DNA from 2 places in the Pseudoalteromonas sp. MelDa3 genome. Region 2 is predicted to be linked to the other one. Evidence: predicted binding sites of a transcription regulator. Region 2 holds the regulator's gene; the other holds the start of a gene.
What was found. Region 2 encodes LexA, which represses DNA repair genes until DNA is damaged. Its sites were predicted from a motif close to TACTGTATNNNNATACAGTA; they were not measured.
Positions count from the first base shown of each region.

Region 1: the regulator LexA is predicted to act here: its motif matches at 4,783-4,802, upstream of CXF89_RS19645 (SulA-like leucine-rich domain-containing protein).

Region 1 is NZ_PJBR01000231.1:658-8,344, reverse strand. Features, by position in the region: gene CXF89_RS19670 (L-serine ammonia-lyase) at 1-447, shown strand, start outside; gene cysB (HTH-type transcriptional regulator CysB) at 525-1,502, opposite strand; gene CXF89_RS19660 (hypothetical protein) at 1,827-2,585, shown strand; gene CXF89_RS19655 (NCS2 family permease) at 2,652-3,944, opposite strand; gene CXF89_RS19650 (tetratricopeptide repeat protein) at 4,063-4,527, shown strand; gene CXF89_RS19645 (SulA-like leucine-rich domain-containing protein) at 4,825-5,259, shown strand; gene CXF89_RS19640 (YchJ family protein) at 5,298-5,777, shown strand; gene CXF89_RS19635 (diguanylate cyclase) at 5,852-6,769, opposite strand; gene CXF89_RS19630 (DUF6172 family protein) at 6,962-7,264, opposite strand; gene CXF89_RS19625 (VC2046/SO_2500 family protein) at 7,444-7,687, opposite strand, start outside.
Region 2 is NZ_PJBR01000089.1:8,291-15,977, reverse strand. Features, by position in the region: gene CXF89_RS15150 (endonuclease) at 1-361, opposite strand, end outside; gene CXF89_RS15145 (DnaJ C-terminal domain-containing protein) at 593-1,561, shown strand; gene CXF89_RS15140 (chaperone modulator CbpM) at 1,561-1,881, shown strand; partial or broken gene CXF89_RS15135 (hypothetical protein) at 1,957-2,682, opposite strand; gene CXF89_RS15130 (hypothetical protein) at 2,996-3,376, shown strand; gene CXF89_RS15125 (PaaI family thioesterase) at 3,377-3,817, opposite strand; gene lexA (transcriptional repressor LexA) at 3,985-4,602, shown strand; gene coxB (cytochrome c oxidase subunit II) at 5,086-6,228, shown strand; gene ctaD (cytochrome c oxidase subunit I) at 6,228-7,687, shown strand, end outside.

The DNA.
Region 1 (7,687 bases), on a different contig from region 2:
GTAGACCGCGATATAGCCACGCGTTATTTATTAACCGCTGCTGCTATTGGTATTTTATATAAAAAGAATGCCTCTATATCGGGTGCCGAAGTAGGTTGCCAAGGTGAAGTGGGCGTTGCGTGCTCTATGGCTGCAGGCGCATTAACAGAAATTGTTGGTGGCAATGTTGTGCAAGTAGAAAACGCAGCAGAAATTGGTATGGAACATAATTTAGGCCTAACGTGCGACCCTGTTGGTGGCTTAGTACAAGTACCGTGTATTGAACGTAATGCAATGGGCGCTATTAAAGCAATTAACGCTTCACGTTTAGCTATACGTGGCAGTGGCGAGCAAAAGGTATCGCTTGATAAAGTGATTAAAACCATGCTTGAAACTGGTAACGATATGAAAACTAAATATAAAGAAACCGCTCGCGGTGGATTGGCTGTTAATATTATCGAATGTTAATCAGCTCGCTATAAAAAGAAAAAGCCGCCTATTTTTAAAATAGGCGGCTTTTTTATTATTCGTTTAATGTAGTGACATTATTTAACGGGTAACTCTATATCTGCAAATAACTTATCTACGTCATCTTGGTTACGTAATAAGCTTGCTCGCTCTACTCGCTCTTTAGTTAAGTGCGGTGCAAAACGTTCGATAAAATCATACATATAAGTACGTAAAAAGCTGCCCTTTCTAAAACCAATCTTGGTCGTACTAGCTTCAAATAAGTGGCTTGCATCAATACACACTAAATCGGTATCGCTTACTTGATCTATCGCCATTGAAGCAACAACACCAACTCCTAAACCCAGTCGTACGTATGTTTTTATAACATCAGCATCGGTTGCGGTAAATACAATGTGTGGTTCAAGCCCGTGTGCGCTAAACGCTTTATCTAACTCTGAGCGGCCCGTAAAACCAAATACATATGTAATGAGTGGATATTGAGCAATATCAGCAACGGTTAAACTATTTGCCTTTTTAGCCAACGGATGGTCTTTAGCGACAACAATACTGCGATTCCAATGGTAGCAAGGCAGCATAACTAAATCTGAATACAAATGCAGTGCTTCTGTTGCAATAGCAAAATCGGCATCACCGCGTGCTGCAGCATCCGATATTTGCTGTGGAGTACCTTGGTGCATATGAAGCGATACCGCAGGGTATTTTTTCATAAACCCTTGAATTACGTTAGGCAAAGCATAACGAGCTTGGGTATGTGTTGTAGCAATATTTAACTTACCTTGATCAGGTAGCGTATGCTCATTAGCAACGGCTTTAATACCTTCTACTTTAGAGAGTATTTCACGAGAAATATTAATAATATCTTCGCCGGCACCGGTTACATGCGTTAAATGCTTACCACTGCGACCAAAAATTTGCACACCCAACTCATCTTCTAACATGCGTACTTGTTTAGAAATTCCTGGCTGCGAGGTAAATAAACTCTCAGCAGTCGCTGAAACATTTAATTTATGATTTTGTACTTCTACGATGTATCTGAGTTGTTGTAATTTCATGGCTGCAAATTTTAACGTTATTATTCATATTATTTATAAAGGCAATACCGCTTAAAACCAAGTGTTATTTACGTAAAATAGCACTTTAGGTCTTTAGGTGTGCAATTATCTGATTAGAGCTCAAGGCTAGCATAATAAATATGCTTCAGGTAGCGATGATTATTCAGCTTTAGTTTATAAGCCCTTAGGCTTACTGCAGTTTATAAAGAGCTCAACCTATCAATTTTTTGGTATATTTTTTAAGTTAATCGGCGCAAAGCTACCCTGTTAACGTATATTTAATGTAAGATTAAATAATTAGGTTATATATCCGAGAATTACACCATGATCGTTTCTATTATAATAGTGCTTATAGTTGCATTGATTGTGATTGCACTTTGGGTAAGTGCTGTACAACAACACAAAGAAAAACAAGAGGCAGAACGCCGTAAAGAGCTTACAAAACAAAAAGCTATAATAGAAGAAACAGAAGAGGCACTAATGAATAGTGCTAACATCCCCCTTTCTGAAAATCTAATTCGTACATTACAGCGCCGTATTTACGAAGCCTTAAATACAATGGTTACTAACTCGCAAACATCTAAAGCACTTAAAAGCCGCTTAAGTGAAGCAAAAACGCACTTATCTAATCCAGTTCAAGATAATAGCAGTGAAGCTTTAACGCTACCGAGTAATGACAAACAACTTGTAGGCCTAATTCAAGGCATTAAAAAATTACGCTCAATTTTACGCTCTGAACACAGCAAAGGTCGTATTGATAGCCAAGTCTTTGTTTTAGAAGATAAACGTCTCGAAAAACTACAACTGCGTATTAATATTGAAAGCCAAATAAAACGTGGCCTATCTGCCCGCTCAGCCAGTATGGTTGGCTCTGCAAGACAGTACTTTGAAAAAGCGCAGGCAACACTCAGCGCAGTTACCTACTCTGACGAATACGTAACAACAAAACGGCTAGAAGTTGAGGGTTACTTAGAAGCAATTAGTGTTGAACTGCGAGCTTCTAATGCAAGCGCACTTAAAAAGAAAACAGAAGAAGAGCAAGACGACTTAGATATACTGTTTGCTCCTAAAAAGAAATGGTAGTGCTTTTATAAAAGCATTAAAAAAGCCTGCACAAATTAAAATTTGTGCAGGCTTTTTTGTTAGCTATTAAGACAAAAATGCAAACTTGAAAACAAACAAGGCTGTTAATATCCAAACACTAATACTGACTTGATCTTGCTTGCCGCACAAGACTTTAACCGCCGTATAAGATATAAAACCAAGTGCAATACCGTGCGCAATCGAAAACGTTAATGGTGTCATTAGTAATACCACAGTAACAGGAATTGCATCGGTCATATCATCCCAGTTTACAAACTTTAAATTTTGCAGCATCAGAACAGCGACATATAAAATAGCGCCTGCCGTAGCATAAGCCGGTACCATTTGTGCAAGCGGTGCAAAAAACATCATTAGTAAAAAGCAAATGCCTACAACTACAGCTGTTAAGCCAGTACGTCCGCCAACAGATACACCAGCAACCGATTCTATATACGATGTAGTCGTAGACGTACCTAGCATCGCACCTGCAATTGTTGCTGAGCTGTCAGCACTTAATGCGCGCCCTAAACGAGGCATGTTACCTTTTTCATCAGCTAAACCTGCTTTTTGAGTTACCGCAACTAATGTACCCGAAGTATCAAAAAGATCGACAAACAAGAAAGCAAAAATAACACTCATCATTGATATATCAAAAGCGGCTGCAAAATCTAGCTGCATAAAAGTAGGCATTATTGATGGTGGCATAGCCATAACACCGTGATATTCAACAAGCCCAAAACTTAGAGCAATGCCAGTCACTAATAAAATACTAATAAGCACGCCACTTTTAAAGTCGCGATATAAAAGCGCTGCAATTACAAAAAAGCTTAATATAGCCAATAACGGTCCTGGAGAAGTAATGTCGCCCAACTGTACTAATGTTGCCGGGCTTGAGACAATAATGCCTGCATTTTTAAGGGCAATTAATGCTAAAAAAGCACCTATACCCGTTGCGATTGCTCGCTTGAGCACCAGAGGTATGGCATTAATAATCCACTCTCTGACTTTAAATAAGCTTAAAAACAAAAATATACAACCCGACATAAATACAGCCCCTAACGCGGCTTGCCAGGTATAACCCATTCCTAATACGACACCATACGTAAAAAAGGCATTTAGTCCCATACCAGGCGCTAATGCTAATGGATAGTTAGCCCATAAACCCATTATAAAACAGCCTATCGCAGCTGCTATACATGTCGCTACAAATGCAGCCCCTTGATCCATCCCAGCCTCTGCGAGCATAGCCGGGTTTACAAATACAATGTATACCATAGTTATAAAGGTAGTTAGGCCAGCAACGCATTCGCGTTTAACTGTTGAATTATTTTCGCTCAGTTTAAATAAGGCTTCGAACATAATAAACTTGTGATAGTAAAAAGTGGCGAGATTTTAACATAAAAATTATCTTTTACAGGACATTTTACCTTGCTATATACTAAACTGTTAAAGTAGTTAAAATAATAAATGAACCAATATGCTTAAAACAACACCTTGTGAGCAAGACTTAGAGCAACAGCTAGATAATATTTTAGGTTTTGTTACTCAACCCGAAAATACCTCTGTGCCCGTTGATAATAAAAAAGATGAGCAAAGTACGTTAAATAAAGCCCTATATTATTTAAAAAATAATCAAGCTCCATTGGCTGCAAAATGGATGCGACTTGCTGCAATGGCGGGAAACCATAGAGCACAGTTTTATTTAGGTTTATTTTTTGTGAAAGGTGAAGGCGTGCCACAAAGTGTATTTCATGCTGTAGCTTGGTTAAGCTTAGCAAGTAGCCAAGGGTACGCCCCTGCCACTGCAGCGGTTACAGATATACGCAAACATATCGAAACTAAGCGATTTAAAGATGCTCAATGTTATGCGGCAAGTTTGTACGAACAAATCCACCAACTCCAGTTTTCTCATATGATCCCTCGCACGAGTGAAAACACATAAGCTAGCTATGGCAGAAGTACTGTATGCAGTGTAAAAAATACTGTATATGGTTACAAAGATAATCCTATACAGTATAAAACCCCAAAATGAAGACACTGCTCAAAAATTTATTTTTAGAATACCTTCTCAAAAACAACCCTATAACAACCTGATTAATAAAGAATTATAAATTAAAAAAATAAAAACAATGATCAAAAGCTGAATAACTGTACAAATAAATAGCATAAAAGGCTTGCACGAAAGCACTGTATAAACTACTGTATATGAATACTGTATAAAAACCCAGTGAGTGAAATTATGTTACAGCCTATTACCGTAAGAACAGTTAAAAGTTACCAACAAGATGAGCAAAGCGATTGCGTGAATTTGATTCAAATTGAAGATGAAATTTCAGCGACCTTTGAGCTTTTAAAAGTATTACACCAATACAATAGCTCTAATGCATGGACGTTACTAATTGCTCCAGATCATGTACCTAGCAAAGCTTTACTTGACTCATGCTCTATTGATACAAGTAAATTACTTGTTATTAGACAAAAGCACCTAGTAAATTTAGAGTATGTATTAAATTCTGCATTACATAACGGAAACTTTGCAGCGGTAATTACCTGGACCGATATAGTTAATAACCAACTACTTACGAATCTATCGTTCGATTTAAGTAAAACGAATACAAAACTATACTGTTTTACTAAAAAGTCTCAAACAACAGAGATATCACTCGCCCAATAAGCTTGTTAAACTAATGTTTTAGACTTTGTATTATTATTATGACTTCACTCAATACCACATTATGTTTTTGCAGCAGTGGGCACAATTATGCCTATTGCTGCGAGCCGCTTCACTTATCTGTTAAGCAAGCTGACTCTCCTGAACAACTTATGCGCTCACGATTCAGTGCTTATGTTATTAAAAATGCAGAATATGTTTATCAAACCTACGCAAAAGAAAAACAAGCTGAAAATCCGGTTAAAGAAATCAATGATTTTGCTAACAGCTGTCGATTTATAAATCTTGATGTAATTGGGTCAAGCCATGATGGCGATACCGGCACTGTAGAATTTAAAGCCCAATATTTTTATCAAAACTTATTTTGTGAGCTTCACGAAAAATCGCAGTTTATTAAAGAAAGCACTCAATGGCGTTATTTAGATGGCACTATATATCCTGTTGAAGATATTAAAGTGGGCAGAAATGATGACTGCCCATGTGGTAGCAAGAAAAAGTACAAAAAATGTCATAGCGTGTAATAAATAATCTTATTTAATATTTATTACCTACAAGGTGTTTTTAAGTGGCAGAGTGATTTATTAGCTAGCTAAACTTAAAAACACACTTGATTACGACCTTGCATTTTGGACTCATACATTTTTTCATCTGCGATCTGCAACGTGTTTTTGTTATTTACATATGGTTGTAGGGTTGCACCGCCAATACTAATAGTCACAAAGTCATATTCTGAATATCTGTGTAATATTCCTAAATCGACCACATTTTGTTTAATTTTATCAGCAACACAAATTGCACCTTCAATGCTTGTATGCGGTAGGACAACTACAAACTCTTCGCCGCCGTAACGCGCAACAAAATCGGTTGGCCTTTGCAAACTATTAGTAATAGTTTGTGCAACAAGGTTTAAAACCGTATCACCTTGCACATGACCATAAAGATCGTTGTATTGCTTAAAGTAATCTATATCGATGAGTAAGAGCGCATAGTCGACTTTTTCTCGCAAAGCGCTTCGTTCCATTTTAGAAAAATGCGCATCAAAATAACGACGATTGAATACCTTTGTTAAATCATCTAGAAATACTTTTTGATTGAGTAAGTCATGTTGCAGTTTCATCGTAATATGGGCGCGCACCCTTCTATATAAAGTTTCCGAGTTAGTTGGTTTCTTTATAAAATCTACAGCCCCGGCCTCCCAGCACTCTTCTTCTTGATTTTCAGATGAGGTAACAAAAATAACAGGAATATCTTGTGTTTCAGATATGTTTTTTAATTTTAGACATGTTTCAATACCACTCATTCCTTCCATATTAATATCGAGTAGTATTATATCTGGCGGATTATGTTTACAAATTTCAATCGCATCCTTACCACAGCTCGTTGTTGTTACACTAAAATGCTCTGATAATATTTTTTTCAATACTATGAGGCTCAATAGCTGATCGTCAACGACAAGTACCTTAGAGTTCTTTAAGCTTAATTTTAATTGATGGTCAGAGTAATTTATCGGCATGGTACAACTGTTTTGTTTTTTTTATTAAACACACCCTATATCACTACATTTTGTTATGCAAATGTTAATAAAGTAAAGCTCTACTTATTAGTTACTAATAAAATGATTTATGGTGAATCTTTAATACATAAAAACAAAAAATGAGCCACTTGGGCTCATTTTAAAACTTCGAACACTTAATTAAATTAAATGTTATTCGTCATCATCTAAATCTAACTGTTGACGTTGAGCAGGTCGAGCTAAAATCTCTACATAGAAAGAGGTCAAACCTTGCTTTTCAATTTCGCCAATTTGGTTACTTAATTCAGCTACGTGCACAACTTGCGCATCTTCAGCTGTGTTACCAAACTTACAGTCAAATGCCCAATAGTCAGCATCTTCAGGTAGCGTTTTATTACGCTCTCTTTTCAAATATTTTTTCACTTCGTGCTTTGCAGCATCAACCATACGAGGGTATTTGATTTTCTCGTGATTTAGCGTGAATGTTTTCTTCATTACGTTCCTAATTACCTTGGTTTAATGATAATGGCATTTCATGTCATACCATTTGATGCCATTATAGCAATTGCATTTAATTTTTGGATGCTTTTTTTTCATTAAATCAATTATTAGCAAATATATAAAGCAGACCCGTTATAAAGCATATATTAACTGATGATTATTACAATCATATATCACACAGCAATAAGGTGAAGTGGTTGATGTAATGCATCATTATTAAGGCTGTCGTAAAAAGCAGCCGCATCTATAGGGGGGTTAGATAGTTGGGTTTGTTCGCTTTTAATTCTTCTTCTGACGGCAAGCTCACAGTTATCTATTATATTAAGTGGAATATGCTTATCATCATTTCTAATCGCAAGTGGTTCAGGGCTTAAGCATTGTCTTAGCTTAATACTTGTCATACCACAGCGCTCTCCT
Region 2 (7,687 bases):
CCATTTTTCTAAATTTAGCACTTACTTTACGGCAGTTTTTACGTCCGCCATCTTGCCAACATTGTAGCTGATGACCAAATTCCCACGCCGGAACAATGTGTTCCCATTCAATACGTAGTGCTCGTACATTTACTTTGCCTGAGCGGGTAAGTGTATTTCGAGGAATGTAACCACAGTTAGAAGGATCAGGAATGAGTTTTTTGCCTTCTTTTTTAATATCACAACCGCAGTAAATACTTTTGGCGTTGTCAGGGAGGGTTTTAATTAAATGTCTTTTAGCCGTTGAAAAACGGGTAAATTGTTCGGCTGATACCGAAACGCACACACAACAAGCCAGTAAGGCCAGAATAAATCGAGTCATATCCATCACAAATGTGAACTACAGGAACAGGCAGTTTAAAGCCTTGAAGATAAAAGATAAAGTTAACTTAAGGCCTGCACTTATATTACTAAAAAGTGTCCGATTAATTTTTTATTCAAAGTTATTTTCACTATTCATTTATTTCTTACTATTTATCGTATTTTAACCACACAAGATTATACGTTAAGGAGTATGCTTAAAGCTTACTCAATATGGGGATTTGGATTGCAAATGAAATTTGTTGATTATTATGCAGTGCTCGGAATATCGCCTGATGCAGACGATAAAGCGGTTAAAGTAGCTTATAAAAAATTAGCCAGAAAATATCACCCAGATGTAAGCAAAGAGCCTCAAGCAGAAGATAAGTTTAAAGAAATAGCAGAAGCTTACGAAGTCATTCATAACAAAGAAGAACGCACTAAATACGACGAGTTACGTCGTCATCAACAAAATCGTGCTCGTCAACAGCAAGGTAATTATGGTGGTAACAATGCCTCATCGCAAAGTAATTATCAGCAAAGCGATCCTCAAACCGATCAAGAGTTTTCTGATTTTGTTAATTCAATGTTTGGCGGCGCCGGTGGATTCAATCGTTCCGGGCAGAGCAGAAGTAACGCCGCTCGCGCGCAAAAAGGACAAGATGTGGAAATAGAGTTCCCGATTTTTCTTGAAGAGACTTTAGTTGATACCGTTAAGCCTGTTGAGTTTATGTTACCGCAGCGAGATAGTAGTGGTCGTGTCTCTGAAATTAAAAAATCACTTAAAGTGAAAATTCCCGCAGGTTCAGTAAATGGCGAACGAATTCGACTAAAAGGGCAAGGCGGATTAGGGTCAGCGAACGGGCAAAATGGCGACTTGTACTTACAAATTAGTTTAGTGCCCCACCCATTATTTGATGTTGAAGGTCATAACCTAAATATAGTCGTCCCTCTTGCACCATGGGAAGCGGCTCTTGGTACAAAAATAAATTTACCTACGTTGGCAGGCAAAATCCAATTAACTATTCCATCTAATAGTCAGTCTGGTCAACGCTTGCGTATTAAAGGTAAGGGATTAATGAGTAAAAAAGCCAAAGGTGATTTATTTGCTGTGCTTAAAATTGTTAATCCAACATCTGTTGATGATACCAGTAAAAAACTTTGGGAAGAATTAGCCGAAAAAGCTCACTTTGATCCCCGTAATAACTGGAGCAAGCCATAATGCAAATTATCGTGACACAAAAAGATGATTTACTTACTAGCAAAGAGCTATGTTTGAGTAGTGATATTAGCGAAGCAATTTTATATGAGCTAGTTGAGCACAATATTGCGGTTCCAATTGAGGGGAAGCATGTTACGCAGTGGCAATTTACGGTATCTGCAGTGACCTTAGTTAAAAAAGCGGCCCGTATTCAACATGACTTTTCGTTAGATTGGTCGGCAATAGCTTTAGTTTTACAATTGCTGGATGAGCGTGATGAGTTGATTTTCGAAAACGAAATGTTAAAGCGACATTTGAGTCGATTTAAACACTTGGAATAAAATCTGCCCTTGGGTACTTCCTAGGGCTTATTTACTCTTTGGTGAGAGTGCGCTAGTTCTTAAAAACCAATATGACTACTTTGATTTATTCTTACTTTTAATTCGGATAAATCGTTTTAGTCGTATGTTTTGCATAAGTAGTAATATTCCACTTAGGCAAAAAAGTACGCTGGTTGCTGCAAAACTAATAAGCAGCGGATTATTAAAATCCTCTCGCTCATCGTAATCCATAATATGTAACATCCAAAAAAAGTCGAAAATTCGCCATAGTGTGCTGCGAACGGTGATAACTTTACCGTTATTTTCTGACAAATACAGTGTTGTGTTAAATGTGTCGTCAAATTGTACCTGCCAAACATTGGTTTTATATCCAACTTCTCGCATACCTTGCTTTAGCAGTACAGCGCTTGTCACTTGAGCATCAATAAGTAAGTGTGCTTTAGCATTTGCGGTAATTTGTATTTTAGTTGGCGGCTCAAAAGGCCGGCCTGTTATACCGTTAAAGCTTTGCTGTTCATCTTTATTTATTACTGTAATTATAGGTGTGGTTAAAAAGTTCTCAAAAATTATTTATGTTGGATTAACCACCTGAGATGCAATATCGTTAAGGGAGGCAACATAATCAGCCTGCGTAAATGGGTTATTAAGAGTACGTGTTGCAAGATGCTCCCCATGAACTTTATCAAGAGGAATAGCGCTCATGACTAAACCGCCTAATAGCCAAGCTAAAATTTGTAATGTGAGCAAATAACCGAGCCATTTATGTAACTTGCGAGCATACTTAAATATTTTTTTATTCATGTTTTAGTCTTATTATTTTTAGAGGCTAGTTTATTACATTAATGGGATTAGTTACTGCGACATTTTGTCGCAGTTTAAACTATAGCTTACTGTAATCATTTAAAAATAAAAAAGATTACACTTAAATTGCTAACATGACTTATTTGTTTAATTGAGCTGAGTGTTTGATATCCAGCTAGCTTTAAACGCTAAAAAATACTTAAAAGCTGCGAAATATCTATATAAAGTGGTTAATAGAGCATAGTTGATTTGGTATAACGGTAAAACTGCGTTAAAGTTTGCAATGAAATTATTAGAGGATAAATACGAAACGATGTCGGAAATTCAATTTTTAAATGTAGATCTTGAGCTTGAATCAAAGCAAGATATTAGTTTGCTAGTGGCAGACTTGAAAAAAGTCGCGACGATTTTACATTATGACAAAGACGAATACCGTCAATTAGCGCGTATTGAAGCAACAGGTGTAGTAAACACGCCTGACAAAGCAATAAACCATATATGTGAGCTTATTGAATCGTGTTCGCGTAACGCGCTAAAGCAATGGTTAAGCTGTTCACGTAGAACGTTTGATATTGGTTTTGAATCAGGCACTTCCCCTAAGTGCTTTAATCAAGCCTTAGATGCAGATACATTACTACGTATATCTGCGATTGGTGCGGGTATGGAAATTACAATTTACCCAATCGAAAAGTAACTACCTTCGCTCTACGACTGCTGCGGTCATTTTTGATACGCAGCACAGCTCATTGCGGCTATTTGTAATTTTTATTTCCCACACTGAACTACGTTTGCCAATATGAAACGCTCTTGCCGTTGCTGTTAAAGTGCCGTTGCGAGATGCTTTTAAATGACTTGCGCTAATTTCCTGCCCCACGCAGTAAAATTTTGTAAAATCGACAACAAAGTTAGCTGCATAGCTGGCAACTGTTTCGGCAAGTACAACGTTAGCACCGCCGTGAACCATTCCCATTGGGTTATGATGCTCAGGAATTGCCGGCATAGTGGCTACTAAGTAATCATCACCAATTTCAGTGACTTCTATTCCCATGGTTTTCATTAATGTTCCTTGGCCATCAATGCCTTGTTCTAACTGCTTGCACAGCTCTAAAGTGATGGGCTGGTACCAAATACTCATAATGACTCCTTTGCTTTTTTAATCATTTATAAACCTAGCTTTAGTTATATCCCTAAAATGTACACAAGTGAAATTACTTTGGCTATTTTAAGGCTTAATTTAAATTTGCGATTTTTATTTAACTGTATATACTCACAGTTAAATGTACTGTATGGAAAACCAGTTGTATGCGACCATTAACGAACCGCCAAGCTCAAATACTCGAACTAATTAAAGTTTTTATTAAAGACACTGGTATGCCTCCTACACGTGCTGAAATAGCGCAAACATTAGGTTTTAAAAGTGCCAATGCTGCTGAAGAACATTTAAAAGCACTTGCTAAAAAAGGCGCAATTAAAATGAAACCAGGTGCAAGCCGTGGTATTCAATTAATTGAAGAAGAAGAGCCAGAACAATTAGGTTTACCGCTTATAGGGCGTGTTGCTGCTGGTTCACCTATTTTGGCGCAAGAGCACGTTGAAAGTCACTGCAAAATCGATCCATTAATGTTTAAACCGGCTGCAGATTTTTTACTACGCGTTAACGGTATGAGCATGAAAGATATTGGTATTATGGATGGTGATTTACTTGCTGTACATCGTACTCAAACCGCTGAAAACGGGCAAGTTGTTGTTGCCCGCCTAGACGAAGACGTAACTGTAAAACGTCTTGAGAAAGCGGGTCGTAAAGTATTACTTCATGCTGAAAACGACGATTTTGAATCTATTGAAGTAGATCTTGAGAATGAGTCTTTTAATATTGAAGGCTTAGCCGTTGGCGTTATAAGAAACGCTGATTGGATGTGACTTTAAAAATAGCTTTTAAACAAGCAGTTTTATAAATGCGTACTAATTAGTACGCATTTCCTGTTTTAAATTCGCACTAAAAATAGGGCATAAATAGCTCACTGACAATTTAAGCTGTAAACTTTTTTGCACTTATATTTTCCTCCTCCGAATGCGTTAAACCCCTTTGTTTTGCTCATCTTTTGAACTTCCTGTTACCTAGTTGGTTACTGATTTTTTATTAATTACTCAATATCACCTGATTGTTTTTTATACTAAAACTTGCTTGTTGTTCATTTTTTAGCTAATTATTAATGTGCTGAGCTAATAATAACTCACAGCTTTTTAGTTTTGAGAACACACAATATACACAAACACGTTGTTGGCGCAGCAAAACCAATCAATATTAAATGAGATTGACTAAAAAAATAAAAATAACGAATTGGCGTTTAAGCCGTATGCCTCTTCGCTTTGCATTCGCAATAGCATCAAAGGAGCCGTCACATGGGTAAACTGACCTCTACCTTGTGGCTTATATTATGTGTTTTTTCGCACCCAGTTTTGGCAAACAGCCAATACAATATGCGCAAAGGCGTAACCGATATAAGCAATAATGTATATCAGCTGCACATGACCATATTTATAATATGTTGTGTGATTGGGGTGATAGTGTTCGCAATTATGTTTTGGGCACTTATTCATCACCGCAAATCTAAAGGGGCTGTACCTGCCCAATTTCACGAAAGCACTAAAGTAGAAATACTTTGGACTGCAATCCCGTTTGTTATTTTAATTGCTATGGCAGTACCAGCCACTAAAACCCTAATTGCAATGGAAGATGCCAGCAAAGCTGATCTCACTATTAAAATTACAGGCTCGCAATGGAAATGGCATTATGAATATATGGGTGAAGATGTAGAGTTCTACTCTATTTTATCTACCCCGCAAGATGAAATAGCGAATCTTGCAGATAAAAATCCTAACTACTTACTTGAGGTTGATAAACCTCTCGTACTGCCAATAAATCAAAAAGTACGATTTTTAATGACTTCTGACGATGTTATTCACTCTTGGTGGGTACCTGATTTTGCAGTTAAAAAAGATGCGAATCCCGGCTTTATAAACGAAACATGGACGAACATAAACGAAGAAGGTACTTACCGAGGCCAATGTGCTGAGTTGTGTGGTAAAGATCATGGCTTTATGCCCGTTGTGGTGGTCGCTAAATCTGAGGCTGATTTTAAAACGTGGCTTGCAGATGCAAAGCAAGCTAAACAAAAAGCAGCATTAGCAGATGCCGCATTACTTGATAAAACCCTCCCAAAAGAAGAATTAATGACTTTAGGCGAACAAGTATATATGGCCAATTGTGCTGCATGTCATCAGCCTACTGGCATGGGGTTACCGGGTGTATTTCCTGCACTTAAAGGCAGCCCTATAGTGCTTGGCGATATAAAAGATCACATTGATGTAGTTATCCATGGGCGACCCGGTACGGCAATGCAAGCATTTGCCAAACAGTTATCTATAAAGCAATTAGCAGCGGTTATTACTTATAAACGTAATGCGTGGGGTAATGATACGGGTGATGTTATTCAACCGAGTCAAATACAGGCAGCACTTGATGCCAAAGTGGAGGCGAACTAATGAGTAGCATAGTAGAACAACCTAACGCCAATGAAGCTCATCATGCTCATCACCCAGCTAAGGGTTTTAAACGCTGGCTTTACACAACTAATCATAAAGATATAGGTAGTTTATATTTAATTTTTTCGCTGACCATGTTCTTAATTGGTGGTGGAATGGCCATGGTGATCAGAGCTGAATTATTTCAACCAGGTTTACAGTTGGTCGATCCTCACTTTTTTAATCAAATGACCACAGTGCATGGTTTAATTATGGTGTTTGGTGCGGTTATGCCGGCCTTTACAGGCCTTGCTAACTGGATGATACCACTCATGATTGGCGCGCCAGATATGGCATTGCCAAGAATGAATAACTGGAGCTTTTGGATTTTACCGTTTGCGTTTTTAATCCTATTGGCATCGTTATTTATGCCTGGTGGGGGTCCTGCATTTGGCTGGACTTTTTATGCACCACTGTCTACAACATACAGTAATGACAATACTGCATTGTTTGTATTTGCCGTACATATTATGGGGATTAGCTCAATAATGGGCGCAATCAATGTGATTGTAACTATAGTGAACTTACGTGCCCCAGGCATGACATGGATGAAGTTGCCCTTATTTGTATGGACGTGGTTAATTACTGCCTTTTTATTAATAGCGGTAATGCCAGTGCTTGCAGGGGCTGTCACTATGGTACTTACCGATAAGTATTTTGCGACCAGCTTTTTTGATGCCGCAGGCGGTGGCGACCCGGTGATGTTCCAACACATTTTTTGGTTTTTTGGTCATCCCGAAGTATACATAATGATTCTTCCTGCCTTTGGCATTATATCTACAATAGTACCTACCTTTTCTCGTAAAAAACTTTTTGGCTATGCCTCAATGGTATACGCCACATCCTCCATAGCACTATTGAGCTTTATTGTATGGGCTCATCATATGTTTACCACTGGGATGCCGGTCGCTGGCGAGTTGTTTTTTATGTACGCGACCATGCTTATATCGGTACCTACAGGAGTAAAAGTATTTAATTGGGTTGCCACAATGTGGAAAGGCTCAATAACTTTTGAAGTGCCAATGCTTTTTAGTATTGCGTTTATTGTGCTGTTTACCTTAGGTGGCTTTTCGGGGTTGATGCTGGCAATTACACCTGCTGACTTTCAGTACCACGATACTTATTTTGTAGTGGCGCATTTTCATTATGTATTAGTAACAGGGGCTGTATTTTCGATAATGGCGGGGGCCTATTACTGGCTGCCCAAGTGGACGGGCAATATGTTTAATATCACGCTAGCTAAATGGCATTTTTGGCTATCGCTGGTGAGTGTGAACGTATTGTTTTTTCCTATGCATTTTGTAGGGCTTGCCGGTATGCCGCGTCGAATTCCCGATTATGCACTTCAATTTGCCGACTTTAACGCAATCATAAGTATTGGTGGATTTGCCTTTGGTTTATCGCAATTGTTGTTTGTAGC